DNA from 2 places in the Leuconostoc sp. S50 genome. Region 2 is predicted to be linked to the other one. Evidence: riboswitches for the same ligand, from Rfam matches in the RefSeq annotation. Region 2 holds a riboswitch; the other holds the start of a gene.
What was found. A riboswitch is a leader RNA that binds a small molecule or an ion and turns the genes downstream of it on or off. The one in region 2 is predicted to bind lysine.
Positions count from the first base shown of each region.

Region 1 (16,471 bases), on a different contig from region 2:
GTTCTAATCGATGTTCGTGCGCCAAAATGACTTTCATTGTTGCATACATTTTTGGTTGTATAATATCGGCTTTATATAAATTGTCCACTTCTAAAGCAGCCATTTCAATGTCCCATAGCCGCTTTCCAACATGAATATACACACCAAATTCTTTTAAATATTGTAGAACATCATAAAAAGTTTTCATGATCTTACTCCCATAAAGATAGTCAATCCGATTAAAAGCACTGTCAGTAATACCATCACCAGCCGAACATGCCAGCTAAATTTTCCATTACGACTATAGAAACCAAAAATCATGGCAAACATCACCCCGCCGATGAAGCCACCAAGATGTCCCCAAAGATCAATGTTTGTAGCAGAAAAACTTGACAACAATGTCAATAAAATAAACAATCCCATCATTGATCCTAATGCCCTTACGTTGGGGTCATGACGGAACTGATAGGCAAATATCATTAAGCCACCAAACAAGCCGAATAATGCTGTCGAGGCACCCACTGAAATGGTATTTGGCGAAAATAAATACGAAAAAATATTACCGGAAATACCGGAAAAGAAGTATAAGCCTAAAAATTTGCGGCTACCAAAAGCGTCTTCTGCTATTGGACCAATAAACCATAAAGTCAACATATTAGTGATAATATGCATAAAACCAGCGTGCAAAAATATAGGCGTGATTAAACGCCAATATTGCGAATCGTCCTTGATATAAGGTCCCCATTTAGCACCTACTTGGACCAAAAAATAGCTATTGTCGGTTGTCCCACCACTGACGACCAGCTCAATCACAAAAACAACAATTGTTACTGTCAATAATATCGTGGTTACTGGTGCAATTAAATAATGTGTTTTTAACGTTTTCATAGTACCCATTTTAACAGATTATAACCTTCGCTGCTCATATGAACTGTTCTATATACATATCATTTTTAATAGTCCTATGTTAAAATGACAACAATTAAGTATATAAGGAGAACAACCAATGTTTGGTATTCTATTAGTCCCATTCTTTATTTTAATAGCTTTTATTTATTTAATCACTTTTATGTTTGTTAATACATTCGGTGTTGTTTCACGACTTATTTTTGCCATCGTGATTATCTTATTACTAGCTTTTATCGTGAAAAACTTCTGGGCGGTCGTCGGTTTTATTTTATTAATTGCATTTGCTTTCTGGATTCGACAGAGATTTATTCAACCGCACATGAATCATCAAACGCAACAAGACCCATCGACATTTGATGGCGAATTCGAAGAAGTAGATAAGGACAAATAATCGTTTAGGCTCAATTTAATCAAGTTGAGCCTTTTTGTTTGCATATAAATGGCAAACAAAAAAGCATTCAAATAATCAAATGCTTTATTTCAACGACGATCTTTCAACCGCTGTTGCATCAAATACTGATACCTTGCGTACCAAACATCTACATAACCCTGCGAAAACGGACCCGTGCCAGCGTTAATCCAGTCAACCAAAATTTTGACATGTGCTTTTAAAATCTTATCAATTTCTGGTGGATAATGCCATTTCTTACTGTGAGCTGCATATTCATCAGCGTCCAGTAAATGTTTTTCGCCATCTGGAAACACTTTAACATCAAGATCGTAGTCAATATATTTAAGCGCCTCTTTATCCAATACATAAGGAGATGCTAAATTACAATAATACGATACGCCATTATCACGAATCATCGCAATGATGTTAAACCAATACTTTTTGTGGAAATAAACAATGGCTGGTTCACGTGTCACCCAACGCCGACCATCGTCTTCAGTCACTAAAGTATGATCATTTAGCCCAATAATCGCGTTCTCACTGGTTTTTAAAACCATGGTATCGCGCCAAGTTCGATGCAACGAGCCGTCGTGCTTATAGCTTTTGATCGTGATGAAATCACCTTCGCGTGGCCCGCGACCTGGTTTATCAACGCTCATAACGCTACCTACTCTTCTAACACCGAATTTCTATTTCAGTATACCACAATTTACTTGTCGTCTTCCAGCATTAAATTAGCCAATACGCTGTCAATTAAATCAGAAGTGTAGCCTTTTGTGTAGAGACCTTTTTTCGTTTTAAATTGGCGTTTTGAATTGTCGTCACGATGATAGCGTCGCCATAATTTATCAGCTTCTCGTTGAATATTTTCTAGCTCTGACTGATCATCATGTTCTGCCGCTAAATGACTAACCGCATTTTGTGCCATATCAAAAGAAAAACCTTTTGTAGCAAGTGCTGCAATGATTTTTTGTCGCTTACTGCGCGTTGATTCTCGTTTATACGTAACAGCTGCTTTCTTGGCGAGTTGAGTTGCAACGATGATTTGTTCCTCATCAGTGTATGTTGCCAATGCTTCTTCAATATTGATATCCGACACACCTGCTTGTTTAAGCGCCATTTTAATGACAATTGGTCCTTTCGGATTAATTGTTTTTTTAGTGGCAACATAATGGAGGGCGTAATTAAGATCATCAAGATAATGTTGCGCCTTTAATTGACTAATTACTTGTAATTGAACTTGTTCAGGGATTTCTTTATCGTTCATTTTTTGCTGAACTTGTTTTATCGTACGAAGCGAATGACCAAGATAGTTCAAGGCAACGCGCATTGCTTTCGCAACTTCGTCGCTCAATTTAATATCAGCAATCAAGTCATCATCCAGCTCACGCCCTTTCGCTAATCCGTATTTAATCAGGACACTCTCAGATACACCAAATGCAAATTGATTATCTAAATCAATGTTGTATCGACCAGCTTGTTTTTGAACTGAAATTTTGGTTATTATTTTCATGATGATGTAAAGTTTCTCCTCTGTCAACCAAAATCAGCCTGAAACACAATAAAGTTTCAACTCATCAAGTAAGCGCCAAAAGTCATGAACATCAAAATGAAAAAAAGCAAACATAGTGCCACTACCAACACACTAACAACAAAGTCTTTATTAACCAAATACTGATGTTTCTGCGTGATTTCATTTCTTTTTTGATGCCATTCTCGACGATTTTGATTGCATACTATACTGGCTAATATCATACCAAAAAAGCACAATACAAGTACAGCAACGCTCACCCAAAAATTAATCTGTGTATTTTGGGTCAATTGTGGCACTGCTCCTAGCAAAATCATGACTGCCTCCAAATTTATTTTTTCATTTTTGTTCTGGTTGGACTAACCCATGTGCCTTGTCCAGATAATCCCAAGACGCTTTTCAGGGCTGGAATGAAAGTGACAACTATTGTAATGGCATTCATTTGCCAATACCAAGCCATGTACATGGGTGCAAATAGGAGATATTTTAATTTTGCACCGTGATTATCAAGCGCTAATGATGCCACTAATTGCCAGATGCCAACCATCGATATGAATGCCGAGAAGACAAAAATCATATCTAACGTGTGTATGAGTTGCTCCGTATCATTAGTGAAAACAAAATAAAATAACTTGAGCGCCAACCATGTGGTGAAAATCAAATAATAAAAACTCCAAATTATACTACCTGTTTGATCCAATAGAAGTACTATTTTAGCAATGTTTTTGATAGGGTGCTTAAAAATACGCGAAAAATTAGTCACCCATGCTTCTGTGCCACCCTTTGCCCAACGTTTTCTTTGATTATATAGCATGCCTAATGTGCTAGGTACATTCATATAAAACATAATATCTGGCGCAAATACGGCTTTCCATCCGCTAAATTGTTGATCCCAAGCAATCGATATGTCTTCAGTTGCACGATCCTGACGGAAACCGCCACAATCAAGCACAGCATCCTTACGATACATTGTGTTGGCGCCGGAATAAGCGTACATATTGCCGAGAACACCCATTTGAGATCGTTTAATGATACCGACAATGCTGGAAAATTCAACGGTTTGTGATTTTTCCAATAGCAAAGAACGGTTTTGAACGTCCATATTAGCTGTTACGGCAGCAACGTTTTGACCCCCAGGTCTCAAAAAATAATTCATGTATTTCCATAATCCGTCTGGCGCACAAACCGTATCAGCGTCGTTACTCAAAATATAATCACCACGGCAAAAAGATAAACCGATATTAAAAGCATGTGCCTTACCCTTATTCTTGTTGACACGTAAAACGCGTAACTTCGGATACTTAACACTTAGTCTAGACAAAATTTCAGGGGTTGTATCAGTTGAGCCATCATCACAAACCAGTACTTCATAGTTATGATATTCTAAATCGTTCATCAAATACTCAATCGTATCTTCAATAACCATTTCTTCATTATGGCAAGGAATCATGATTGTAATCATTGGCTCTTTTTCGACGCGAATTTTTTTAAAATCACGATCCAAAATTTTGCCAACGTACACTGTGCGATAAAAAATACCACCAATAGTCCAAGCAATAGCACCAATAATCGGATATAAGGTTAAAATTTGCACAAAAACTGTCAGAATTTGCTTCATTTAATTTCGACCCCACTTTCCTTAAATAAGTCACTAATTAGGTGATCATCAATATTTTGTTCTTCATTAACAGCATAATATTTCGTTGATTCACGAAAGCTTTTATCGCCATATCTACTCGTGTAAAGCTCATTCATGACTGACCTTCGCGCCTGAAGTTTATCGTCATTATATGTAATTTGATTTGGGTATATTTTCTGTTCACGATAATTATTTCGTACCAAAAATGCCAAACTGCATACCAACACAACGACAATCGCAATTAAGATTGAAGCTTGTAAAAATTTAGTAAGGTCAAACCCATCTTGATAATGCCAATGATACAATGATTGCCAAAATCGGCCATCTTGTAGTGAATCAAATAATATCAAGACCGGTAACACGAGCACGATTAAGAAAGCAAAATTGATGCCGAATTGTCGTAATTTAAGTCCCCAGTGTCCTTTGTCGAAAAAATCATCTTGCACAAAATTTTTCACATCTTGCGAATTTGATGTTTTATCATCAGGTTCAATAAAAATATTTTCTTGACTAAATTGCTTAGTATTTGATTGTATATGTTTGTCAGTCATTTTTTTCAGCCAATTCAATTTTTTTGGTCAAATTCTTATTAGGATCCAATAAATACTTCTTTTCCAACTGTAAAAGCGTCTCTTTTGGCAAAATATTGGCATAATAGCCAGTATTGTTGAGATCAAGTTGTAAAGCATATACTGCCTCTTTAATAAAAGATGCCTGTCCACTTTCCATATACTTGATAATAACTAACAAAAATTCAGATGACAGAAATTTTTCTGGAATCTTTGAGTCCCTAAGTATCGAATCGTTGACAATTTTTGAAGCTTTCTGATCAATTGCGTCAACCTCTAATCGTAAGTTTGCTTCTAAATCTTGATTAATTAATTTTTTAATTGGCCTAAAAACCTTGTATTTGGACAATTCTTTTGACAACATATAGACGATTAAAAATAAAAAAGCCGATAGCATTAATAATCCAACAACGCGCGTCCAAATATTTTCAGTCGTACCAGTGCTGCCGTACATTAAGCTTGCTGCGTGATTAGAAAACACAATACTTCCCAATAAAATCATTGGTAAAATTAATGCTACAACACTTATAATCAGTGATTGTCTGTCGTTTGACTCTTTTTTAAATGCTCTGATACACTCATTTCTGGAAAAGGTGTTTTTTTCTAATTCTTGCAAAAGTTCCCATGACACATAGCAGTAGTCTAAATCGGTAATTTTTTGTTCTGTTACCATTGTCAACACTCCTTTCCAGCGCCAATATTACTTGACGGCTTTTTCTTTTTGGCGAATCGTATCAGCAAGAATTTGTGTGAAACTTCTAGGATTATTGAAGCCATGTTTGAAATAAAAATCACTGTATTGAAGGTCTTCAACCGTTAAATTATTTTGGATAGCTAACGAAATTATCTCTGCTTGCGCGCCAACTTCAAATGCTGATCCTTTACACTGGATACCTAATATTTTGTGTGTCTCTTTTTCATAAACCAAGTAAGCTTCAAAGAAACCATTGCCACTGACATACTGATCTCTGATAGAGACAACATCGCTATCAAAACCTTCTTGCTTCGCCTTTTCGTTTGTCAAACCAGACATACACAACGAGATATCACGATCAAAATTAAGTTTGTACGTACCTTGTGAATTTTTCAATTTCACACTATTGCCGGTCAAATTTACGCCTGCAACATCCCCCTGCCGAATAGCATCACTCGCATGTGGCACATAAGTAGGTTCCTTCACGTTGGTTAGCTTGGTTGTCGCACAATCACCAACGGCATAGACATCCGGATGACTCGTTTGCATGTAATCGTCTACAATAATCGCGCCACGATCACCCAGTGCAACTTGATTAGCAACTAAAAAGGAATTGGGTCTAAACCCAGTTGCATAAATAATACCGTCAGCCTCAAAATGTTGCCCATCAGCTGTCTTGACATGACTAATTTTTCGACTACCATCCTCTAGATTTTCTTCATCAATGCTGCTAATCAAAGCATTCGTGACAATTTTAACGCCATCTTCTACCAATGCATTTTGCATATCAAGCGCAATTTCTTTATCCAAATATCGGTTTAAGATGAAATCTGAAGAATGAATGATTGTGGTTTCAATTTTTAATTCACTCAAAATTTTAGCCATTTCAATGCCAATCGCGCCACCACCAATCACAATACAACTCCGACTTTCAGCCATTAATTGTTTAATTTTGACCGCATCTTCAAATTTTTTGATAACATATAGTTTATCCAAAAAACCATCTTGGACTAAGGACAGACTGGGATATGAGCCAGTCGCAACGACTAATTTATCAAAATGATCTTCTTTTTCCACACCATAAACCATGTCAACATAGTGAATTGACTTATGATTGAGATCAACAGCATCAATCACCGTTTGTGTTTTAACCGTAATATGTTTTTCTTCTAGTTCAGCAATTGTGGTATAACTTGATAACTTCAAAAAATTACTATCGCCACCTAAATAGAGCGGTATACTTTGCGCTACAAAACCAATACTTTTTTGCTTTTCATAAATGATAATGTTACTGTCTGGATTTTCTTCCCTCGCGCGTAACGCACACGCTATGCCGGCGTGACTAGCGCCGATGATTCTAATTTCCATATCACTTCTCCTTGCTCAATATTGGCTATTATAATGTTAATAATCTCCAAAATTTTACTCAATCATCATAAAACTAATATTATTACCTATTTACGTTCATTTTACATGATAAATGTGAATTTTATGTGATTTATAGGTACATTAGAACTAATGTTATTTAGAATGATTATTGATTAAAATGATTATTTAGCGTATGATAGCACTAGTTTAATAATTGGAGGGAAAAAATGACAGTTAATCCATTAAAAGCACAAGATGTTTGGAAAGATGTTGGCGAGCACGTTCAATTCACCGTGCTCAAGTTCAAGAGAATAGATCGCGCAAAGACACAAGCTGCGATTCAGGAATTTGCTGACCGTTCACAGGCAATTATTCGTTCGTTACGCATTCGTGATTCTCATTTGGCAACAGAATCAAGCTTGAAAGTTGCCATTGGATTTAGTGAAGCAGCTTGGGAATATCTTTTCCCAAATCAGCCAAAACCTTCTGAGTTAGAAACATTCAGCGGTGTAAAGGGCCCAGAATACGAAATGCCTGCTTCAACTGGCGATCTTTTTTTCCACATACGCGCTAGTAATGAGGCTGTTGTCTATGAAGCGCAGACACAATTTATGCGTTTTCTAAAAAATATCACTGATGTGGTTGATGAAACTAAAGGATTCCGATATTTTGAGGGACGTGCAATCATTGGTTTTATTGATGGTACGGAAGCGCCGGCCGTTGAAGATGCTGCTGGTTATGCCCTAATTGGTGAGGAAGATCCTAAATTCATCAACGGTGCTTATGCTTTTGCCCAAAAGTGGCATCACAATATGGATTTTTGGGGACATCTCAATAATGAAACCCAAGAAAAGGCAATCGGACGTGAAAAATTCACCGATTTAGAATTAGAAGATGATGATAAATTCAAGAACGCTCACAACGTTGCTTCTAAATTTGAAAAAAATGGCGAAGAACAAAAAATTGTTCGCATGAATGTACCATTTTCAGATCCAGCTTCAGGCAACACCGGTACTTACTTCATTGGGTATTCACGCTATTGGTCAGTTACCAAAGGCATGCTAACAAATATGGTAGAACAGTCTGATTATTTACTCACATTTTCAGATATTTTATCAGGTCAACTTTTCTTTATTCCTTCTCGTGATACTTTAGCTGACATCGCCGATGGTGTTTATAATCAATAAAAAAAGTTACTTCAGTTCATCACTGAAGTAACTTTTTTAGTCTAATAACTGGTTAAGTCCAATTACGAGATGATCTAATTTTGTAACAGCATTTAATGCCATAATGACACCTGGCACAAAAGCAGCACGACTTGTTGTGCTTTGGGACAATGTAAGTTGCTCATCAATGCCACCAAAGTACACTGTTTGTTGCGCAATGTAACCTGGTAAACGCATCGCGTGCACAGGCACATCATGAACTCTTTCGCCACGCGCTTCACCAACACTTGTTTGTGCTGGTGCTTTTTGTCGTGAACTCGCAATCATCCGTGCAGTCTGTTTTGCAGTGCCTGATGGTGAGTCCACTTTTTTGGGGTTATGTGCTTCAACAATTTCCACATCTGGAAAGTATTGCGCTGCCGTTTTTGAGAATTGCATTAACAATACAGCTGACAAACTAAAGTTTGGGACAATTAAAATACCATTTGTCGCTGAAGCTTTAAGGTGAGTGACTTGCGCATCGCTTAATCCTGTCGCACCAATGACTAATGCCATATGATGAGCAATTGCGTACTGGGCGTTCTCATATACGGTCGCTGGTGTGCTCACATCAAGCCAGATATCTGCTGATACATCAATGTCTGCAAGAGATGTCCAAACTGGTATGTCACTATCATGCTGATGACCACTTAAAATGCCAACAATTTCATAATCGGCCTTGAGACCATTTTGGATCGCCTCACCTAATTTGCCGAAACCACCTGCTAAAATAATTTTTGTCATGAATTCTCCAATAAATCATTCAGATGTGCCTTTTCAGCTTCAGCCAAGGCTAAAATAGGCAATCGAACATCTTCTCTAATCAAACCAAGATCAGCCAGTTTTGTTTTAACTGGTGCTGGAGATGGGTAAGCAAACAATGCATTCATTCTTGGTGTCAAATACCGTTGCAATCTGCCTGCTTCTTGCCAATTATTTGTAGCCATCGCTTTAAATAACGCTGTCATCTCATCACCATATAAGTGTGAAGCAACTGAAATAGTACCCGCCCCACCCACAACGTAAGCTGATAAGGTCATCGCATCTTCACCAGTATAAACTGAGAAATCAGTCGTACCAGCAACTTCAGCTGCAATTAAATCAACCGAAGTTGTTTCTTTGATAGCGTTAATGTTTGGATGCTTTGCAAGCTTTAAAACACTGTCTAATGTCAAACCAACCACGGTACGGCCCGGAATATTGTAAAGCATGACTGGTTTGCTAGCAGCGTCTGCTATGGCTTCAAAGTGGGCGATCATCCCTGCCTGACTGGGCTTATTGTAGTAAGGTGTAACCGCTAAAATACCATCAACGCCTGCAATAGCACTTAATTCGCGCGCTGCCATAACAGACTCTTTAGTATTATTAGAGCCAGCATTCGCAATTACTAACGCACGGCCGCTGACTTGTTCGACAATATGCGTGGTTAAAGCCAACTTTTCTTCGTGAGTTAGTGTGGGGGATTCGCCGGTTGTACCTGCAACAACAAAACCTTGCGTACCATGCTGCAACAAATGCTCTATCAAACTATCCAACGCGTTATAATCAATACTGTCATCGGCTGTAAACGGTGTTACAATTGCGGTGATTAAACGAATATTTTCGTACATTTTCAATCTCCTTGCGACATGCGATAAACTAAAAAGGATTTAAGGGCCAAAAATCCGGGCATCAGTGCTGCTTCATCAATGTTAAGCTTGGCACTATGAAGTGGATGGGAATCGTTTACGCCTAACCACAACATCACGCCAGGAATATGCTGTAATAAATACCCAAAATCCTCGCCTGTCATAGCTGGTTTGGCTAATTCAAAGTTGATATTGTCATCTTCCGTCATATAATTAATCAAGTTTTCAGCCAATTTTGGATCATTTTCCACTGGCAAATAACTGCCACTTTCCAAAGACACTTCGATAGTCAAATCGTCGGCTAAGGCAATACCATCAGCTATTTTTTGAATGCGTGCCATCATCGTTTTCAATCCAGCTAATGTCATGCTACGTACTGTACCTTCCAAATGAACACGATCTGGAATAACGTTATTTGCGAAGCCACCTTGGATTGTGCCAATACTGACAACCCCACCTTCAATTGGATCAACACCACGCGAAACAACTGTTTGTAACGTTGTGATCAACTCCGCGGCGCCTACAATTGGATCATGAACCAAGTGAGGATAGGCTGCATGACCACCTTGACCAATGACATCCACCTTTAACTCAGCAGTACCAGCAAATAAAGTGCCTGCTAACGTACTCAAAGTACCAGCAGGTAAATCAGGTTGATCATGAATACCATAGAATTCATCGGGGCGCCATTGCCCTTCAAATAAATTCAGTTCATAAGCTAATTTTCCACCACTCTTTTCTTCTTCTGCTGGTTGGAAAAAGATAATGACATGATCTTCTGGCTGATGTTCACTGAAATATTTAGTAATGGCCAAAGCCAAACTCATGTGAACATCATGCCCACAGGCATGCATGCGACCATCGTGTATTGAAGAAAAGGGTAGCTGCGTATCTTCTGTAATTGGCAAAGCATCAATATCTGATCGGTAACCAATTGTTCTTTTAGGATGGGAACCCTCAAATCTTACTAACAAAGCTGTTGGTAGCTCTGGTACCTCTCTTATAGTCATAAAATCAGTCTGCCATGACTGAACTTTTTTGAGCAAATAATCATGTGTTTGAAATTCGGATAAAGCTAGTTCTGGTATTTGGTGTAATTCACGCCGAAATGTCTGTATATCTGCTTCAGAAACTGTCATTAAAGACTCCTTAGTGCATCAATTAAAGCGGTTTTTTGTTGCGTTTGTTCATCGATTGTTTTGATTACTTTGGCAGGTACACCAGCAACCACCGTGTTTGCCGGTACATCTTTGGTGACAATCGCACCAGCAGCAACAACGGCACCGTCACCAACTTGCACGCCTTCAATGACGACCGCATTTGCACCAACCAAAACATTATCTCCAACTCGCACAGGTTGGGCAGATGCTGGTTCAATCACACCTGCCAGTACGGCACCAGCGCCAATATGTGAATTTTTACCAACAATCGCACGGCCACCAAGGACGGCTCCCATATCAATCATTGTCCCCGCGCCAATCTCGGCACCAATATTAATGACGGCACCAAGCATAATCACAGCTGAATCACCAATGCTAACTTGATCACGAATAATAGCGCCGGGCTCAATTCGAGCATTGATAGCCTTTTTGTCCAGCAACGGTACTGCTGAATTACGTGAATCATTTTCAATCAAAACACTGTCTTCTGGCAAATTTGAAATCAATGGCGCAACATCAGCCCAATCACCGATTAACTGACCAAAAATATCATTACCAAAATGTTTGACTTGGTCTGGCACCTCAGCATTAAGTGATCCTTTATAGGTCACTTTCACAGGTGTTTTTTTGGGTGCATTTGCAATAAAGTTGATCAAACGTTGTGCTTCGTTTTCAGGCATTCTACTATTCTCCTAGAGTATAATCTCGGTCTAATGACACTAAATGTTCAAATGTTTCTCGTTCTACAACCAATTGGTGTTGGCCGTTTTCGACAAATACTACTGCTGGTCTGGGATTGCGGTTATAATTCGAGGCCATGGCATAACCATAAGCACCCGTTGCATTTACCGCTAAGATATCCCCTGGTTTTGTGGCCGGTAAGGCTTGTTGCCAGACTAATACATCACCAGATTCGCAATATTTACCAGCAACCCGAACGACTTCTTCAGTTTGAGCATTCGGTTGATTGGCTAATACGGCTGTGTAATTAGCTTGATATAACGCCGGTCGAATATTATCACCCATACCACCATCAACGGCCAAATAATGACGAATATCAGGAATGTCTTTTCTTGAGCCAATTGTATACAATGTTTTTCCAGCTGGTCCAACAATTGAACGTCCAGGTTCAATCCATATTTCTGGCATTTTCCAATCATATTCAGCAGCTTTTGCTTTCAATACACGGATAATAGCCTGTGCAAATTCACTTTCAGGTAACGGCTTATCCTCATCAGTATATTTAATACCAAAACCACCACCGGCGTTAATGACTTCAGGTTGCCACCCCCAAGCATTAGCCGTATCAGCAAGAAGCGCGGCGTTTTGTTCAAAACCAGTGACATCAAAAATTTGTGACCCAATATGTGCGTGCAAACCACGTAAGTTTAAATGATCATCATTGATGGCAATATCAAAAGCTTCTTTCGCCTGCCCAGATATTAAATCAAAACCAAATTTACTATCTTGCTGACCCGTACTGATAAACTCGTGTGTATGTGCTGAAATGCCAGGCGAAATTCGTAACAGAATGTCCTGTTTAATGGCATTTTTTTCAGCAATTTCAGAAAGTAATTTTAGTTCTAAAAAATTATCGACAATGATAGTTCCGACACCTTCTTTAACAGCAAATGTCAATTCGTCATAACTTTTATTATTACCATTAAAACTTAAATGCGCTGCTGGGAAGCCAGCAGCTAGCGCTGTATATAATTCACCACCAGACACCACATCTGCATGAATGCCTTCCTGAGCGACAACTTGATAGATTGCTTTTGTGGCAAATGCTTTTCCAGCATAACTAATTACAAATGGAATCTTTTCTTGTTCAAATACTTGTTTAAAAGCACGGATTGTCTGTCTGATATGACTTACATCATAAACATACAGCGGTGTGCCATACTTTTGCGCTAATTCAATGGTATCGACGTCTTCAATTGTTAAATGCTGATTCGTATTCGTTGGATAACTCATGCTTTCCCCTTATTCACAATAAAAAGCCATTAGTCTGAGCCTCACGGTTACAGTCTAACGGCTTTTTAATTTACCAATTTTGACAGTTGCCATAGCTCACCGCACGTATGCGACAGTCTAACGGTTCTTAACCCTTAGCCCAACACGTTTCATTTGTAGATAAAACGTATTTCGGCGACGTCCCCTAACCTACCATCAACCCCTACAAGAGCTCCGGCAGGCGCAATGTCAATCGCAACCTCTATGTGAAATATATAAGTATTTAGACTATTATCCCTTGAAAATTAGAAAATGTCAAGGTAATTATTTACTTGTCTTTAATCTTAACTTATAACCTTATTTTGTGAACAAGATAATGATTAAAATTCTTGATCAATAAATGTTAGCCCAAGCTCTTTACCATAGCGTCTTATTGTTGATTCTGCTAAGTTCATTTCAAAAGCTAAATCAATGTAACTAGTCATCCCCTGATTAAACAAAACTTGCATTTGCGCTTTTCTTTCATCTTTTCCGATAGCTGATTCAGTGCCTAATGCTTTAATGCCACGACCAACCATACCCGTATCCGGTTCACTAATCGGTTGATGATCACGTTTATCACGTTGACGCCATGCTTGTGCTGCGGCTTTTTCATCTAGTCGGGTGACTTTGACTGACATATCGTCATCACTTGGTTGTTTACTAAAATGATAGTTTAATCCCACTTGTTATTAGTCCTTTCAATCATGATTGTTGGCGCGAGCCAATATGTCCGCACCATTAATTGGTGATACAATCCCATTATGGTAGACTACCTCTAATAGATCTTCACCAGGTTCGTTTTGCGAAACAGTGATGATTTTATGGTCACGCTGAATGACTTTCAAACGTCCTGATTTTGATGCCTTTGAGACATCAGTTTTAGGCATTTTTTGAATGTTGAGATGATCACCGTTAGATTTCTCGGCATACGCGGCTTTAATAGCAAACCGTTCGGTATCACGTGTGAATCCTTCTTGTAGCAAGCCACCACCAGAACCAACGACCAAATTATCAGCTGACCACCCTTCTGCCATCAGCTTTTCATAAAGTGATACGATGGTATCAGCTTTCATACCGTCACCTTGGATGATACCAACATTATGTTGAATCACGCGATAGCCTTTATCGTTTGTTTCAGTACCAAAAATGTCACCCAAACACCTTAATACCTCTAAATCAATCTGTTCTGGATCACCTGAATCAGGACGCAACACTATTCTACCTGAACGTTTCATAATTCTTGATTTAATTGAATCAGAGCCAATCACATTTTTGACAAAGTTGATGGCATCATAAGAATCAATCACGATCGACAAAACAGCATCTTCTGGTGCACGATCAAGTTGCGCATTCACGTAATCGAATTCACCTTGCCCATCACCATAAGCAGTTGCGACCGAATGTTCAGTCGCCCAAACAGACAAAGCCCGACCTGCAATACCATAAACGTTCTCGAAGTATTGCGACGCCGCCAAATTATCAGATCCTTGAAAATGTAACAAATGCGCAGCACCCCCGCGTTTACCAGATTCCAAACTCGTAGCGCCTCGCAGCCCAAAATCATTCACTGCTAAAAACAAATCATCAACTGAACCAGACTGCTCAAACAATGGCCGCAAACGTTTTTTAATCACCATAGAGTTAGTGGCAATTGTCGTTGGATACCAGACATGCATTAAAATGACTTCCAAAGCATTCAACGTTGTGGCGAACCACGGTGCTGTCGTTTCAATTGTAAATAACGCATTTCCCGTTGGCACAGTCATGCCTTCAGGTAATGCCTTGATAGTAACAGGAAAGTAGCCTAAGTCACGAACTTTTTCCCAGACAGCACGATTAAAGTAAGCTGATGTTCCAAATGTTTGTAAAGACATTTTTTCAGCTTCGTCTATCATATCATCAGTAATTTTGGTATGAAAATAATCATGCAAAATCATCCCCAAACCAAACCAACTGACTTGATCAAACTGACCACCGACACGTGCTTCGCCATAGGAATATAACTTAGTAATATCATCAGGATACTGTAAATGGTGAGTTAACTTGTAAGCATCTGTCGCTATAATTAAATTTTCAGCCATGCTTTATCTCCGTCAATTCAGTCGTGACAAGCATACGAGTCACGTCTGTAAACGTTTCGCCACTATGACGAATCAAGCGCCAATCATATTCTTTATCATCGTTAAATTCATCAATATAGGGTTCAAACTCACCATCAGTTTGTAAAATTAAATAGCCAGCAAAAGCGGCAACAAATTCTGACTCTGTTTCGATGATTCGTGTTAATTGATTGTTATCAAAAAAGCCAACTGCAAGTTTATCAGATTCCCACTGACCTTCAAATGCCCATTTTAAGGTTATCCAGTCTGACATTGTTATACCAAGATTCAACAAATAGTCGACAGATAGGCGAATGTGAATAGGGTGCGTTAGCTTTTGTGTCTCGATACCTTTGGCATCCAATTGCGCTGAAAAAATACCACTGAGCGCTTCTAGTTCACTGACCGTTGGCATGATGGCTTCATTTTCCCAAGCCAAAACGGTTTCACTTTCAACATCAAGTGCATCAGCAATTTCTTGACGGGTCATTTGGGTTAACTGTTGTAATTTTTCAATATTATTCATGGTTTCATCTCATACCATCGGTATTCCGAGGGCTTATCTCATTTTCTTTCTATTGTAACACGAGAGCAATCATTACTTAATTGAATTTATCATAAAACCACCTGATATAGTAGTACATCAGGTGGTTACGATATATTTTATTATTTAGATAACTTCTTTTGTCGGCGTGAAATCATCGCTGAACGAATGATACCAATAATCGTTGGCAACAATGTTACTAAGGCGATCCCTAAAATAATAATTGAAAAATGCGCCTTAACAAACGGAATATTGCCAAACAAGTAACCTGCCCCTGTGGCAATCAAGCTCCACGTAAACGCAGCAATCACGCTGTTTTTCAAAAAGCGGCTATACGGGAACTGACTAATACCTGCCACAAACGGCACAAAGGTTCTCACAATTGGCATGTAACGCGCAATAATGATGGCAACCGCACCCCTTTTCTCGAAAAAGCCCTCCGCTTCTCGAATATGCTCCTCTTTAATGAAGCGCCCAATTAAGGGGTGCCGAATCAGCTGATAACCACCTGTTCGGCCAATCCAAAAGTTCAAAGAGTCACCCAAAACGGCTGCAAAAAAGAAAACAAACATAAACACCCAATGATTTAGTCCGGCATTGAGTCCAGCCGGCGTGGCAGCAATTGCACCCGCAGCAAATAGTAAGGAATCCCCAGGTAAAAAGGGCATGATGACTGCACCAGTTTCAATAAAAATAACTGCGAATAAGATAAGATATGTCCATAAACCAAATGATTGCACCAAATTAGCAATATGAGCAT
Region 1 covers NZ_JACVUE010000001.1:336,243-352,713, reverse strand. The annotation lists gene IAE53_RS01660 (YqgQ family protein) at 1-187, opposite strand, end outside; gene IAE53_RS01655 (rhomboid family intramembrane serine protease) at 184-867, opposite strand; gene IAE53_RS01650 (ribonuclease HIII) at 986-1,279, shown strand; gene IAE53_RS01645 (DUF402 domain-containing protein) at 1,369-1,938, opposite strand; gene recX (recombination regulator RecX) at 1,989-2,792, opposite strand; gene IAE53_RS01635 (hypothetical protein) at 2,849-3,127, opposite strand; gene IAE53_RS01630 (glycosyltransferase family 2 protein) at 3,142-4,428, opposite strand; gene IAE53_RS01625 (hypothetical protein) at 4,425-5,000, opposite strand; gene IAE53_RS01620 (hypothetical protein) at 4,993-5,691, opposite strand; gene IAE53_RS01615 (FAD-dependent oxidoreductase) at 5,719-7,080, opposite strand; gene IAE53_RS01610 (Dyp-type peroxidase) at 7,308-8,267, shown strand; gene dapB (4-hydroxy-tetrahydrodipicolinate reductase) at 8,304-9,029, opposite strand; gene dapA (4-hydroxy-tetrahydrodipicolinate synthase) at 9,026-9,895, opposite strand; gene IAE53_RS01595 (N-acetyldiaminopimelate deacetylase) at 9,898-11,052, opposite strand; gene dapD (2,3,4,5-tetrahydropyridine-2,6-dicarboxylate N-acetyltransferase) at 11,052-11,753, opposite strand; gene lysA (diaminopimelate decarboxylase) at 11,758-13,047, opposite strand; lysine riboswitch at 13,132-13,299, opposite strand; gene IAE53_RS01580 (hypothetical protein) at 13,407-13,751, opposite strand; gene IAE53_RS01575 (nicotinate phosphoribosyltransferase) at 13,767-15,149, opposite strand; gene IAE53_RS01570 (XRE family transcriptional regulator) at 15,142-15,693, opposite strand; gene IAE53_RS01565 (VTT domain-containing protein) at 15,834-16,471, opposite strand, start outside.
Region 1: another riboswitch for lysine. It lies ahead of lysA (diaminopimelate decarboxylase); the one in region 2 lies ahead of IAE53_RS03880 (amino acid permease).

Region 2 (16,471 bases):
AGTGACAGCTTGCCCAGTAGTTGCATCATTAACAGTGATAGTGGCTGTTTGAGCGACTAAATTAGCGTACGCTTGATTCAAATCTTGTTGTGACGCATTATCATTCGTCAAAACTTGTTGTGCAGCAGTCAATTGCGCCGCCATCACACTTGCAAGATTGCTATTGGCAGTCGTTGTGTTCACCAACGCCTGTAACTGTGTCTTATCAATTGCTTGATACGCAATTACAGTCGCTGACGTGCCAGTTACTGCGCCCGTATAGGTCGCCGAATAAGTTGTCGTCGCAAATTGCCCAGCCGCGACATCTGACACATCTGGCGTCCCAGTATCAAAACCAGCGGTAACTGTAACCGTTGGTGACACCGCAATATTTTGGAAAGCTACCAACGCTGAATTAATCCCATTCGCCAAATTAATCTCGGATTGCGTCACACCAGTCATCATTGTGTTGACCGCATTAGAAATATTAGTTGTCGATGTATTGACCAAATCAGTAATTATGGAAGTAAATAAGCCACCAATGGTACCAAGTTGCGTCTTGATTTGACTGGTAAACGTTGAAGATGTTAAATCCGTAGTGCCAAGATAGGCACTAGCCGCATTGTAGTTACTTGCAGCCGTGTCAGACATGCTTTGTTGAGCATCTGATAATTGTAATAAAATATTCTTGGCATACAACGAATTAGCATCAGTACCAGTAATGGCATTGGCAGCATTTAATAGTGTCTGAGCATAACCAGCTGAAAGTGCCGCAACCTTATTATTGACAGTGAGTGAAACAGCTTGTGAAATCAACTTCATCGCAGTAGCTGTCATACTTGCCTTAGTGCCATTATTATAGGCTGTATAAGTTGTTGCATACCACGCCGTCACAAAATCAGGTATTGTAGTATTAACATAAGTGTTAATCGCCGTATTAATTGCTGTTAGGTCGCTAGTTAAATTGGCAACGGCAACATCAATGTTGTCATGAATCAATTGATTTGGATCAACTGAAACGTTGGTTGATAGGGTACCATCACCATTATCAATAATTGGATTCAAATAAGTTGCTGAAGATAATTTATCTGACGTTAAAATACCATTCAATGTGGTAATATCATTCTGCAATTGTGTCAGCAAACTATTATTGTCGCCCAAAGTTAGTGCTGGAATAATACCCGCAATTTTACCAGATGAGTTACCAGCCATCATTGCTGTAGCGGCAGTCCCCGTACTATCAGCTGCTAAAGAAGAAGCAAATGCTGCAACGGTGTTCCACATCGCCTTTTCAGTTGCGTCACTAGTTGCCGCAGCTGTAGCAGCTGCAGTAGTTGCATAAGAACTAAAATAGGTTTTTGAAAATCCAAAAGTTCCGCCAACAGTTTCTGTTGCCGCAAATTTCAAATTAGCATCCGTATTGACTGCGGCAATACCATTGGTTAGTGTTGAGCTCATCGACGCAGCAGCAGCAGCAGCCGTGGCAGCGGCACTAGAAGTTGCTGTGGCATTCGCATTATAATTAACATTCACCAAAACCATATCCGCGTTCAGCAAGGCTGCGTATGAATCTGCAAGCGATGTTGCTTGAGACGTCACTTCAGCAGCAGCACTTTGGTTAGCAGCAATTTGTGCTGAAGTAGGTGCAGCTGCTAGGGCTGCTTGTGCTGCGGAATTAGCTGATGACGCAGCTATCAAAGGCGTCGTATCATTAATAATAGCTTGCGAAACTGTACCCTTACTTGTGTAAGTTGCCAATGAAGTTAACGTACTATAAGATGTCCCAAAAACGGCAGCAAACTCCGATTGTCCTCTCGTCAAGTTCACATAGTCAAAAGCTGATGAAGCAGCCGAATTATAAGCGCTTAATGCAGCCTGATAATCACCAGCTTTAGCAGCAGATAATGCTTGCTGCATTAATGGCAGTGTATTTTGCGTTTGGGCAGATTGTACATTAGCCACAGCCGTTGTGAGAATGTTAATGAGATCTACGCCTTGATTGGCTGAAAGACTATTTAACAAATTTTGCGCGCTTGAAGCTGCACTTTGTGCGTTTTGCAAGGCAGCTGCTTGTGATGTTGCAGCTGAGCTATAAGAATTTGCAGCAGCTGCTGCAGAACTGGCAGCTGCACTTGACGCTTTTTCAATTGTTGCCAATGCGTCTGATGTCACAGTAGCAGTCGAACCACCAGCCGTGGTTACTGTGCTGCCACTTTGTGTGGGTGATACCAATGAAGAAGTGGCATTACTTGGCGTAGCGATAGTTACCGCCACACTACCGTTATTGTATGTTGAAGCTGCACTGCTTGATGTAGCACTTGCACTCGTCGTCACATCAACAGCATTAGACGTTGCATCAGCATTTTTATCTACTGAAATGGCATTTTGGTCATTCACGTCCGCACTAACTGTGTTATCTGTGGCAACTGAATCAAGCGTTGGGTAGGCACTGCTCCCCAAAGAACCAGTGGCGTAAGAATCACTGGCTGAATTAGCTGATACTTGTGCATTGGCTGAAGACACTGCTTCACTGGTTGTATTAGAAAGTGTGTTGTCAGCGGCACTTGCTGGATTAGCTGCTGCTGAAGCCGCCATTGCGGTACTACCAGTCGTTGTGTCCGCACTAACTTTATCAGTGTCATCAATGAGAGCCATCCCCGTCAAAACCATCAACGTTGACAATCCAGCTGTAATCCATTGCCGACCAGACTTATACATTTTATAACGTTTTACTTCATTAGTTTGTCGACTGCTGCGACTATCATATTTTGCGCTCATAATCAACTTCCTTTTCGTTTAGTCAATTTTCTACTCTAAATATATCACTACTAATACCATTAATGATATTTTATGCCTATATATAAACACATATTTTACATATTATTCATATATTATACATACTTACAAAAAGAAAGTATATTTTCAGACTTAACTATGTCTTTTTAATGAATTTTGAGCACAAAAAAACGTTAAATGGTACCACACCAGCTAACGTTTGCAAAAAATATTTATTTTTTTGGTTGTGACAGGTCGACGTCTTTTAACTTAATCACTTTTGTTTTGTGAGAAATTTTGTACCAAATATATAGAATGGCAAATAATGGTACCGACAAGTATGTAACTGCAATCTTTTCCCAATTCAAATTAGTAAAGCTTTCTGGATCTTGACCAATAATGACCCCAATTGAGATAACCAGAGCAAACAGTGGTCCAAATGGGAACCACTTTGCCCGATACTTCAAATCTGACAGGCTTTTACCTTGCGCGACATACGCGCGGCGGAAGCGATAATGCGAAATTGCAATTCCAACCCAAGCAATAAAGCCAGTCAATCCAGAGGCATTAACGAGCCAAGTATAGGCAACCGAGCCACCTTTAGTATTAGAAATAAACGCTAATAGACCGATTGCCGTCGTCAATACCAGCGCTGCCACGGGCACGCCACGTTTTGACACTTTGCCGAAAATCTTAGGGGCTTCACCCTTACGCGCCATAGCAAACAACATACGTGAGGATGCATAAGATCCCGAATTAGCCGATGACACAATCGATGTCAAAATAACAGCATTCATTAAACTAGCAGCAAAAGCAATCCCCGCATTTTTGAAGACAATTGTAAATGGTGATACAGCAATATTTTCAGTTGATGAACTTAACAAACGTGGATCTTGGTAGTAAACCAAAGCTGAAATCACAAAAATGGCTAAAATATAAAACAATAAGATTCGCCAAAATACCTGATTGATAGCCTTAGGCACTGATTTATCAGGGTCTTGTGCCTCACCAGCCGTAATACCAATTAATTCAGTGCCTTGGAAAGAAAATCCTGCCACGACAAAGACTGACAAAATCGCTTGTGGTCCCCCAACAAAGCCATGATTGCCAACTGATAAGTTTTTCATGACATTGACGTCAGAATGAATAACACCAAAGATGGTTGCCACACCGACCACCAAAAAGACGATGATTGTAATCACTTTAATCATTGACAACCAAAACTCAGCTTCACCAAAAGCGCCAACGGAGAACAAATTAATCAAAAAGATGAATGCCAAAGCAACGGCTGAAAAAATCCAACCCGGTGTATTTGGCCACCAAAACTTGGCAACTAATCCAACAGCCACAATATCAACCGCCAGCGTGATCGCCCAATTAAACCAATAATTCCAACCCATCGCAAATCCTAATGCGGGATCAACATATTTACCTGCATAATCGGAAAATGAACCAGAGGTTGGTGCATAAGTCGCCATTTCTCCCAAACTGGTCATCAAAAAATAAACCATCACGCCAATCGCTAAATAAGCAACAATCGCGCCCATTGGACCAGCCTGTGCCACTGTAGCACCCGAAGCGACAAACAACCCTGTACCAATTGATCCGCCTAATGCAATCATCGACACATGACGTGTTTTCAGATTTCGTTTGACTTGCCCACTATCTTCAGACATAAAAATTCTCCTATTCCCAACAAAAAACCTCTTCCTGCTCACACAGAAAGAGGTTTAAAAAGTCATTTTCGTAATCACTTTTCAAAGCGCACCGTATTACTACGACAGTCTAGTAACTCTTAATTACCAGCCCAAATATCATATTGCCAGATGATATTTTCGGCAATCGCCCCTTTAACATAACATCAGTGTCTTGGCAGACTCAGTTATGCGACTCATGTTGATTGCAACCTCTTTGATATATTAGTAAAAGCATATCACAATCAAACCCGACCGTCAATTTTTAGAACATGTTGCCACTGGCGAGCACGTTTGCGGTAAATTTGTGCGCTTAATTGCCACCAAAAGTAGCCAAATAGCAAAGCGCCAATGCCGCTTGATAATAGCATATTATTGGCTTGCATCAGTGAAATCATCATGAAAAGCCAAAATGCACCAATCAACGTACTCATGATTATTTGCAGTCGCCTTGACTTCAGTAAACGCGGTAAAATCAACGCCACCACCAAGAACAAGACTTGCAACCACCATACCAACAATAAATTTGGCATCATGTCACGTAACTGTAGCCCACTATCCCAAGAGATACCAACTACAATGGCAACAATCAAACACACTAACATCCCCATTATTTGTGAAATAATGAACCACCACATTGCAATTTTGTATTGCGCCAGATAAAGAACACCAGCCATCAAAGCGATAAATGGCAAGACTAACCAATAATGCGCAAATAGATGGCCTATTGTTATCAAAGCTTGCAGAGAATGTGGCAACATATTTTGAACCACTAGCGTAGCCGCATCATCTCCAAAAGCTACCAAAACAGCATTAAACCTGACTGCAAGGCAAAAGACAATAAAAACGACACCAAAAATAATAATCAATAATTTTCGTAATTTATCAGGTTGAATTAACACAAATACACTTCCGTTCACTCGTCATGCCGAAGTAAACGCTCTCCCAATTTATTAAAATTCTACAAACACGTTTGCTTATCGTACACAATAATTGTAGCATTGTGTAGAATATAATTATTGAAAAAACAGTGAAGTGGTAGGAATTTAATCTTGGCTTTAACTTTATCCATTATCATTATGCTATTGGTTGGTGTTTTTGCCGGAACCCTTGGGGCGCTTTTGGGCCTAGGAGGTGGCATGATTGTCACACCAATCCTAGTGATTGGTTTTAATATTCCTATTCACTACGCAATCGGTGCCAGTATTGTCGCTGTGATTGCGACTTCATCTGGTGCTTCAATCGCATATTTAAAAGACGACATGCTCAATCTGCGTGTTGCTATGTTACTCGAAATTTTTACGACAATTGGTGCGCTAATCGGTGCAATATGTGCAGGTTTTTTTGCCCCAATTTGGTTAAATTTCCTTTTTGGCGTGCTGCTGGTTTATCAATCCTATCGCATGTGGCGTAAGTTACACACCCACAATCAAGCCGAATTAGTTGCTCATAGCGACCCTCTCGCCAACAAATTACAGCTCAACGCTACCTACTATGACAAAGCACTGAATCAAAACATTGATTATCGTGTAGAGAATATTCCCGGTGGTGCAGTGGTCATGTTGTGGGCTGGACTCGCGTCTGGTTTATTAGGCATAGGATCTGGTATGTTCAAAGTATTTGCCATGGATGGTGTCATGAAAATGCCACTCAAGCCTGCCAGCGCAACCTCTAATTTAATGATGGGCGTCACGGCTGCAGCCAGCGCTCTTGTTTATTTTTTTAATGGCACAATTCGAGCTGACATCGCAGTACCAATTGCTTTAGGTATCGTGTTAGGTGCAACAATTGGCGCACGTATTATGCCACATGTTCCAGCAAAACGACTCCGACAACTATTTATCCCAGTTGTCGGCATTGCTGGCTTACAACTACTACTAAAAGCATTTAATATCACGTTGTATTGAGGCACTCACATATGTCCACTAATCAAACAGAAAAAGATTTAGAACGCCAAATTGGCATTGTTTTACGAATTGGCGTCATAATAGCGGTTGTTGTCATGATTCTTGGCTTTGCCTGCTATCTTATCAATAGCGCTAAAACAGGCTATTTTCACAATCGATATCCTCGTCAACTAGCACAGATTGTAAGTGGTTCTCTTCATTTTCAAGCCGGTGCTATCATGATGTTAGGATTATTTTTACTCATTCTAACACCCGTTTTAAGAATTATCGCCTCCATTTACGCCTTCACCAAAGTTAAAGATTGGCGATATGTTTGCATTACCGTCGCAGTTTTCATTATTTTACTCGTTGCCATGTTCATTGGCCAACACTAATCGGAGATCATCATGGCAGAAAATCAAACAAAGTCTCGTACGGATCGTTTTAAGAAACCAACCCACAAATTGCGAAATACGATTTTAGCAATCATTGCTGTATTAGCAATCACGGCCGGCGGCTTCGCATGGTACGCAATTAATAATGCTAAATCAACCATTGATAAGGTTTATAAGAGCACAGGCACTAAAAAGGCCCGTAACGTCTCAAGCGTTGTTTCTAGTGGTAAACCATTATCTATTCTATTATTTGGAACTGATACAGGCGAACTGGGTCGTACCTACAAAGGCCGTACGGATTCCATGATGTTATTGCTCATTAATCCCAAAACAGAAAAAACGACAATGATTTCCATCCCTCGTGACGCAATGGTTGCTATCCCTGGTTATGAAGATACTTTCCCACAAAAAATGAATGCCGCTTATGCTTATGGTTCAACCTCAACAGCCATCAAAACTGTTGAAGCTTATCTCAATATTCCAGTTGATTTCTACGCGTTAGTGAATATGGCTGGTTTGGAAAAAATGGTCACCCAAGTTGGTGGTATTTCAGTCAAATCGCCACTTGATTTCACTTATAGCCAAGACACCGCTCACGATTACGGTCCTAATTTATACCGTTTCCATAAAGGTAGTACCGGTTATGAACATTCTGATGACAATGGCGTCACATGGTCTGAAACAAAGCATGTCATGACCGGCGATGCCGCACTAGCATTCTCTCGGATGCGCTATGACGATCCTGAAGGCGATTATGGTCGTCAAAAGCGTCAACGTCTCGTCCTTGAAGGTTTGATTAAAAAATCTGCCAATGTTTCGAGCCTCTTGAATAATTCATTTATGACAACGCTCAGTAAAAACGTCCTCACCGATTTGACATTTGGTGACATGACAACAATTGCAAGTAAGTATATCAAAGCTAAAAATAACATTGTGAGTGAACATATTCAAGGTGAGGGAACAAGCTATCCAGACTCTTCTGGTAATGCCATTTCCTATGAAGTTGTGACGCAGCAAGAAAAGCAACGCGTGACTAACCTAGCTCGTAAAGCGCTAGGGTTAAAGGCAGCAACCACAGGTCCTGCCTATGGCGGTGAAGTGCCAAGTACACTTCAGGCCGTGGCTGCCTCTCTCAGACCAGCAGATGATGAATCCTCAAGTAGCTCTGATTCTTCTTCTGACACGTCAACAGAAAGTTCGTCAGATCAATAATTTTATCATTTTAAAACCCCCGAAAAGTGATTTTCGGGGGTTTCTTTTTGACTGAAAAACTTACTTTTTAATTTGTCGTTTTGATAAGATCAAATAAACAGGCAATCCAATCGCGACAACGGCAATCGATATTACAACACCAGAAAAATCATGCAAAATTTCGGAAATTTCCACGTAAAGTGAACCTGCAATTGCTAGTATTGGGATAAACGGATATAACGGTGTTGAAAACGCCCTATTGACGCCAGTCGGATCTTTGTGTCGCAAAATGAAAACGCCGACAAATGCCAAAATATAGAACAAGAAAGTCGTGAACATAGCAATGTCAGTGAGTCGATCAGGATTAGTTAACAATAACATTAAGTCACCAAGAACAATCATAAACCAAATCGCAGCATTGGGTGTCTTGGTCCGCATGTTAATCTTAGAAAACGTTTTTGCAAACGGGAATAAGCCATCTCGCGCCATTGCAAACAAGACACGTGGAAATGAAACAATTTTACCATTTAATGTCCCTAATAATGAAATTAAAACCGCCACACTCATCAAACGACCACCAACGACACCAAAGGCACTGGTTGCCATATGAATTGTTGTATTTTGACCAAGCGCAACGATTTTCGCTGCATCTAAACTTCTATATGTCCCATAACTGACACCCACGTAAGAAATAATAACAATAATAAGCCCAAATACGATTGCCTTTGGCAGAACTTTTTGTGGATTTTTAATTTCACCACTAATATTTGCCAAAGTTACCCAGCCGTCGTAAGCAAATAGCGTTGCTAAAATAGCAACCCCAAATCCCCCACTGTTAGTGTGTGCTACCGCAGTGACTGTCTGTCCTAATGCTTCATGTTGTCCAAAAAACATACCAAAAATGATCAACGCAACAATCGGCAACATTTTAAGTGTCGTCGTCAATATCTGAAAGCCAGCACTGAAACGATTAGGAATTGAGTTGATTATGCCAACAAACGCCAATGCAATAATCGCTGAGGGTATCGCCCACATTTTGGGTAATTGAAACAAGTCAACAAATAGTATCCCAAAATAAGCAGAAATTGATCCCATCATAGCCGGACCATAAAATATGACTTGCATCCATCCAGCTAAATAGCCCCAAACTTTGCCATAAATTTTTTCAATATAAATGTATAAGCCACCAGTTTTAGCCATTTGGGAGCCAATTTCAGCAACACTCATACCAGAAGCAAGTGTCAAAATACCGCCAGCTGCCCATGCAATTAATGCAGATGTCGTACTACCTGCCGACGCTAATACACTACCTTGTTTAAAAAAAATCCCTGAACCAATGATTGTGCCAACCACTAACGCCAGTGAGGCAGTCAGGCCGAATCCGCGGTTGAGTTGTGCTTTATTGTCCATATCATCCCCTGATTTTTTATCTATCTTGCCATTATATACTATTTTGTTTTATCATATTTTAACAATTTGTGTCTTTTTTGTGTCCATAAGCATATTTTGGCACTAAAAAAGCAACCTTTTCAGATTGCAGTGATTTTTTTAGTCGAAATAATCAATACCCATTGCATGGCGTACGTCTTTCATTGTTGACTCTGCTACTTCATTAGCATGATCAGAGCCAGCCTTTAACATAGCCATCACAGCTGGAATATCTTGGGCAAACGTTTCACGTCGTTGACGAATGGGTGCCATTTCAGCTTCCATCACTTCAATCAAGTGCTTTTTGATTTTCATGTCACCAAGACCACCAGCAGTATATTGCTCTTTTAGTGCCTGTACACGTTGCTTGTCGGGATCAAAAATATCCAAATAAGTAAAGACGACATTGCCTTCAACATGACCGGGGTCATCAATATTGATATGCAATGGGTCAGTGTACATCGACTTGACTTTTTTAGCTAATGTATCTGCATCATCACTAATATAAATACCGTTGTTCAGTGATTTTGACATTTTAGCATTACCATCAATACCCGGAAGACGTCCTTGCCCTTTTGGCGGAAAGACACCGACAGGCTCAACCAATACTTCTGATTGATAAGCATTGTTGAATGAACGAACTAGCTCGCGCGTCTGTTCAATCATGGGTTCTTGATCGTCACCAACTGGCACTTTTGTAGCTCTAAAAATTGTAATATCAGCCGCTTGAGACACCGGGTAAGTCAAAAATCCCGCTGGAATGCCCTCTCCAAAACCTTTTTGTTGAATTTCTGATTTAACAGTCGGGTTGCGTTGCAGACGTGCCACACTGACCAAATTCATAAAATATTCAGTTAATTCTGGCAATCCAGTAATTTGAGATTGTACAAAAATCGTTGATTTAGCAGGATCAATACCAACTGCCAAATAATCCAATGCGACTTCTGTTAGTGAACGACGAATTTTTTCAGGATTACGAGCGTTGTCTGTAAAAGCTTGTGTGTCAGCAATCATAATAAATGGATCGAATTCACCGGATTCTTGCATTACCACACGATTTTTTAGTGAACCAATATAATGTCCAATATGTAATTTGCCAGTTGGTCGATCACCTGTTAAATAAATTTCTTTTACCATGTTTAACCTCGATTTAATTGATTAGCTTATTTCATTATACTTGAAAACGTACACGCCGTGACAAGAAATATCGTTTCAGTTTGACATTAGGTTTGAAAACTTATACACTATCACTATTAAGAAAAAGAGGTACGGGAACTTGTTGAACAAATTTTAAGATGTAGTGACAACAAACAGGCAACTGTTTTGGTGCGCTTTTCTTGAGATTGGTCTGCAATTTTCGTCAACACGTTAAATGCCCCAGTCTCGCAGTTTGATTGGAGGCATTTTTTGATGCAAGAAACACCCCGAAAGGTATTTTTAGTTGGCTTGACAACGTGTCAGGCAAATTTAACTTATGAATTAGAAGAATTAGGTAACCTAGCAAAAGCAAACAGCTTAGACCCAGTTGAGACTTTTACCCAAAAACTGGAACGCCCTAATCCAGCAACTTATTTTGGTAAAGGCAAAGTCGAGGAAATTAGCGCGGCAGTAGCCACTTATGACGTCGACATGATCGTTGCTAACGACGAGTTGACGCCTTCGCAAATCCGTAATTTGGAAAAAGCGACCAACGCGACTGTGGTTGACCGCACTGGTTTGATTTTAGATATTTTTGCGCAACGTGCACAAACAAAAGTAGCCCAATTACAAGTTCAATTGGCGCGTTTGCAATATCAGTTACCAAGATTACGTACAAGTATGTCAATCACGCTGGATCAGCAAACTGGTGCTGGTGGTGGTGGCTTTACGTCTCGAGGCGCTGGAGAAACAAAACTTGAACAATCTCGTCGTCGTATTACAGCTCAAATGGTTCATATTCGTCAAGAATTAGCAGACCTTGAGAAAGGCGAGACAACACGATCAGCACAACGCCAAAATAATGATCTGCCAAACGTAGCCTTGGTCGGCTACACTAACGCCGGTAAATCAACACTAATGAACCGGATGTTAGCGCGTTTTGGTATTGGTGCTAGTAACGATGATAGCAAACAAGTTTTTGAAAAAGATATGCTTTTTGCCACTTTGAACACAACCGTGCGCCAATTGACATTACCAGATAAAAAACAATTTTTGCTCAGTGATACCGTTGGCTTTGTCTCTAAGCTACCTCACAGCTTAGTCGCTGCTTTTAAATCGACTTTGCAAGAAGCAGCCAGTGCGGATCTACTGTTACACGTCGTCGATGTCTCTGACCCTCACTATCAAGACATGATGACAACCACTAACAAAACATTACAAGAAATTGGTGTTAGCGGTCGTCCAACTATCACAGTTTATAATAAAGCTGACCGTACCGAGCTCGTCTTTCCAGAAGTAACTGGTGAAAATGCCATCACCATTTCTGCATTAGATATTGCTTCCCAAGATGCATTAATTGACCTTATCAAACAACATGTGTTCAAAGATGTCGCAGTCGTTAACTTGCACATCCCTTTTGACAAAGGTAACGTTCAGGCTCAGCTCGCCGCAAAACACACATTTTTACAAGAAGATTATGATGATACTGGCACTCTGATAACCGTTGAACTGTCAACTAATGAACGCGAGACTTTCAAAGATTATATCATTTAAAAAAAGGGCAGCAACCCAATTGTGGTTTGCTGCCCTTTTAATATTTCTCGCTCATCGGGATGACGAGATTTGAACTCACGACCCCCACGTCCCGAACGTGGTGCTCTACCAAGCTGAGCTACATCCCGTTGATACGAGAATAATTTTAACGCAATCAATGCGCCAATTCAAATTTTAATACACTAACGTTTCACCTTTTCTTGGTAGATAGACATTCAAACCTACTTTGCGCAAGGCTTCTGCTTCTTTTTCTGGCTTGAACGAATGCCAAGTAACAGTCTTTTGAGCATTGACATGTTGTGCTAATGACACCAAATCTTCTGGCTTGGCGTGACCACTTGCACCCAAGCGTTGGAGCTCGACATGATTGGCATCTAAGTATGCCTGTAATTCGGCAAAGCGAGGATCATACTCGCCTAAAGGTTCACCATTCATGTGTAGATATACAAATTGACCATCAAATTGATCTAAATCATGTAATTGATTAAAGTGATTTTGAACAACGTAATGATTGGGTTCTGCCACAACGGCTTCCCAATCAATTTCTTTAACATCCGCAACACCCATGGCCCGCATGATTGTTGCAAATTGCTTATCCCAAAGGATTTCACGACCATGAAGCCGTGCTGTATTTTGCAAAGCCTCTAAGCGATCAATGTTACGTTCATAGGGATTAATGACAACCAATTGATGATGTTCATCTAAAATTTGTCCAAAATCTTGTTGCACTGACATCTCAGTATGGCGCACATGTTCCGTTTCGTCATCGGCATCGAAACTAAATTCCGTACCTTCTAACAAAAATAAATCAATGTGTGCTTCACGTAAGATATCTGCCCAATGATTGACACGTTCGGGGTGAGGACCATCAAGTCGCACATCCCCACTATGAACAAACGTGTGTACACCGTCACGGACACGAATTGCAGCAGCGCCACGTGCATCATGGTCAGTTTCGAAAAATGTAACTTCAAAATCACCAAACATCATTGGCGTCTCAAATGGGATCACTTTAATAGTCGCATTAGGCGCAGATTCTGTCCCTAATTCAGTCAAGACCTGATATAAATCAGCCGAAGCTTGACTCATGTAAACATCGGTTGGCTTGGTTAAATACTTCAACGCGCCCATATGATCCAGATGTAAATGAGAAACAAAGATTGTTGTCGCCATATCACTGTCAACATCAGTGAATAAATCAGGTAGTGCTGGTAATGTTCCGTCTGCTAATAAATCGCCAGTCGGCGTTTCAGCCGGGGCAAAATTAACGCCAAAGTCCATTACAAGTCGGGTGTTTCCCTGTGTGAACGAGACCACATTGCCACCAATTGTATTCAGCCCATTTAAAAATTGTACTTGCGTACTCATTATTTATTCTCTTTCAAAGTCTTCTTTGTTTGGTCAGATAATGTTTTCAAAGCGTCTGCAGCAGGTGTTTTCTTCGTCAACATTGAATCAACAGCATTCAGCAAGTTCGTACGGTAATCTTGGTAACCCAAGAATGCAGTGTCTGAGAAGGCACCTGGCAATGAGTCTGACGCTGCTTTAGCTAATGGGTTCTTCTTTAGGTATGCTTTATAAGCAGATGACTTCGTTGCTTTCTTAGTAATTGGCAAGTAACCTGTTGCTTCTGCCCACTTTTCAGTTTGCTTATCAGACATCAAATATTTCATGAATGCCCAAGCGCCTGCTTGTTGCTTCTTAGTGGCTGTTGCCGTAACTACTAAGCTATTACCAGCCAAAACAGTCGCTGATTTGCCTTTGTGAGATGGTAATGGTGCAGTACCCCAATCAAAGTCTTTAGCTGCAGCTGCCTGCGTTGCTGTAATTCCTGCAGATGATGAGAAAGTCAAAGCTGTCTTACCATTGACAAAGTTTGTTGTGCCGTAGATATCAGAACCAGCCGTTTTAGCAGTGCCATCAGCGACCATATCAGTAATCAACTTAGCAGCAGTCACAGCCTTCTTTGAGTCAACATTAACCTTGCCTTTGCTGGTTATCAACGATACACCAGCTGAACGGACCATTGAATCCCATTCCATGTCAAATGACTTATCGAATCCTACTGTTGTAATGCCATCTTTCTTCAAAACGTCAGACATTTTTGCAATATCATCCCACGTTTTTGGCACTGATAAATTGTATTTTTTCAGAAGCGTTTTATTATAGAACATTTCTCGTACAGAGGCTGAGAAAGGTGTTGAGTAGAATTCGCCCTTATACTTAGATTGTTGCAAGAAACCAGAATAAATATTGTTTAATTGCTTCTTTGACAAGCCATTCTTACCATCAACCTGTGATTGAAGTGACGTTACAATACCGTCTTTGACGTAATCAGGTACTTGTGTGTAAGTTGCTTGCGCCATAACTGGCAAAGTCTTTGACTTAGCGCCAGCCATGATTTTTTGGTTCAAAGTCGTATAGTCTCCCTGCGCAGTTGCGACAACCTTATACTTACTTTGTGATTTGTTGAAGGCGTCAATACGCTTTTGCAAAGCGTCTTTGTATGGGCCAGCCATGGCGTGCCAAAATGTGACTTTAACTGGTTTAGTTGCTGCACTCACTGTCTCTGTGTGCACAGCCGACAAACCCGCAAAAGATGAACTTGCCATAATCGTGATAGCAGCCAAAGCTGCAACTTTCTTCCCAGTACTCATGTGTACATGTTTCCTTTCGTGTTCCCAAAAAAATTTAGCTGCTTTTTATAAGCAGTAAAGAGATACCATGTCTCATCACATCTCTTTACCGCCTACAAAACGTGGACAGTAGCTTAACCCTTAATGCCGCCACCAGAAATACCAGCAACAACATATTTATTCAAGAATAAGTACAAGATAACCATAGGTAGAATCACAAACGTAGATGCCGCCATCAATTCCGGATAATTGACACCCGAATCTGAACTGAACGCTTGTAACCCAACAGGTAAAGTACGCATCTTGTCTGTATTTGTGACAATTAATGGCCACATAAATGAGTTCCATGAGCCAATAATTTGTAACAAGCCAATTGCCGTAATGGACGACTTGGCATTTGGTACCAAAATTTGCCACAGAAACTTCCAATCAGAAGCCCCGTCAAGCTTTGCGGCGTAGTAAAGCTGGTCTGGTACACTAGCAAAAGACTGGCGCAAAGTGAATACCGCAAAGAAACTAGCTAACCATGGAATAATCAAAGCGCCATAAGTATTCACCAGATGCATTTGTGATAGTGTCACAAAGTTTGGGATAATCAACATTTCACCCGGTACCATCATTGTTGCTAACAAAATAGTGAAAAGCGTTTTCTTACCAAAAAAATTCATTTTAGCAAACGCAAACGCTGCCATGATGGCTGTGATAATCTGTCCTATCGTAGTCACAAATGATACAACCACTGAATTCAGAAGATACGTTGCAAAAGGTGCTGCTTTCCATGCTGAAATCCAATTAGTGATTTGCAGCTTTTTTGGCAACCAAGTTGGTGGTGTTTGCAATGCTTCAAAACCAGTTTTAAATGATGTTGACACCATCCAGAAGAATGGCAATAACATTGTCAGTGCACCAACCACTAACAGTAAGTAAACGATTGTTTTTGATATTGTCTTTCTCATCGTCAACTCCTCTTAGTAATGAACATGTTTTTTGCTAAACCATGTCTGCAATAATGTCACAATTAAAATCATAAAGAATAATACGACACCTGCGGCCGCAGCGATACCGTATTTGTTTTGCTCATAAAACATACGATATAAGTAAAATACAACTGTCATTGCAGCATTTCCAGGTCCTGCCTGTCCGCCAAACAATGAGAATATTTCATCAAAGACTTTAAACGATCCAATCACAGCATTAACGGCAATCAAAAACGTCATCGGACTAATCATTGGCACTGTAACATGCAAAAAACGTTCCCAAGCGTTGGCACCATCTAAGGTCGCCGCGCTATACAGTCGTTTGTCAACATTATTGAGAGCAACCAAGAAGAGCATAATATTGAAGCCCAAGCTCTTCCAAATAGCCAAAATAATCAACGCTGGCAATGCCCATGTTGGATCATTCAACCAGTCAATTGGATGGATACCTACAAAGCTCAAAAAATAATTCAATAAGCCGGCATCTTTATTATAAATCCACTTCCAAACCATTGATATAGCAACAATACTGGTCACAAATGGTAGAAAATAGATGGTACGGAAGAACCCAGCCAATACTTTAATCTGGTTTAAAAGCACAGCCACGGTCAAAGAAATTATAATTTCTAATGGGACAACACCAACAACGAAAATTAAAGTGTTCGCCACAGCAGAATGAAATAATGGGTCTTCCCATAAATATTTAAAGTTATCAAAACCAAGCGCCATTACTTGGTTCGTGAAAAAGTTATATTGCGTATAAAAACTCATCGCCAAACTTGACACAATCGGGTATAAACTAAAAATCGCAACGATGAT
Region 2 covers NZ_JACVUE010000003.1:2,416-18,886, forward strand. The annotation lists partial or broken gene IAE53_RS03875 (KxYKxGKxW signal peptide domain-containing protein) at 1-2,757, opposite strand, end outside; gene IAE53_RS03880 (amino acid permease) at 2,988-4,430, opposite strand; lysine riboswitch at 4,507-4,674, opposite strand; gene IAE53_RS03885 (phospholipid phosphatase) at 4,694-5,368, opposite strand; gene IAE53_RS03890 (sulfite exporter TauE/SafE family protein) at 5,528-6,355, shown strand; gene IAE53_RS03895 (DUF1634 domain-containing protein) at 6,367-6,729, shown strand; gene IAE53_RS03900 (LCP family protein) at 6,742-7,941, shown strand; gene IAE53_RS03905 (APC family permease) at 8,002-9,330, opposite strand; gene trpS (tryptophan--tRNA ligase) at 9,469-10,485, opposite strand; gene hflX (GTPase HflX) at 10,759-12,039, shown strand; tRNA gene IAE53_RS03920 (tRNA-Pro) at 12,094-12,167, opposite strand; gene IAE53_RS03925 (MBL fold metallo-hydrolase) at 12,214-13,407, opposite strand; gene IAE53_RS03930 (ABC transporter substrate-binding protein) at 13,407-14,696, opposite strand; gene IAE53_RS03935 (carbohydrate ABC transporter permease) at 14,810-15,631, opposite strand; gene IAE53_RS03940 (carbohydrate ABC transporter permease) at 15,644-16,471, opposite strand, start outside.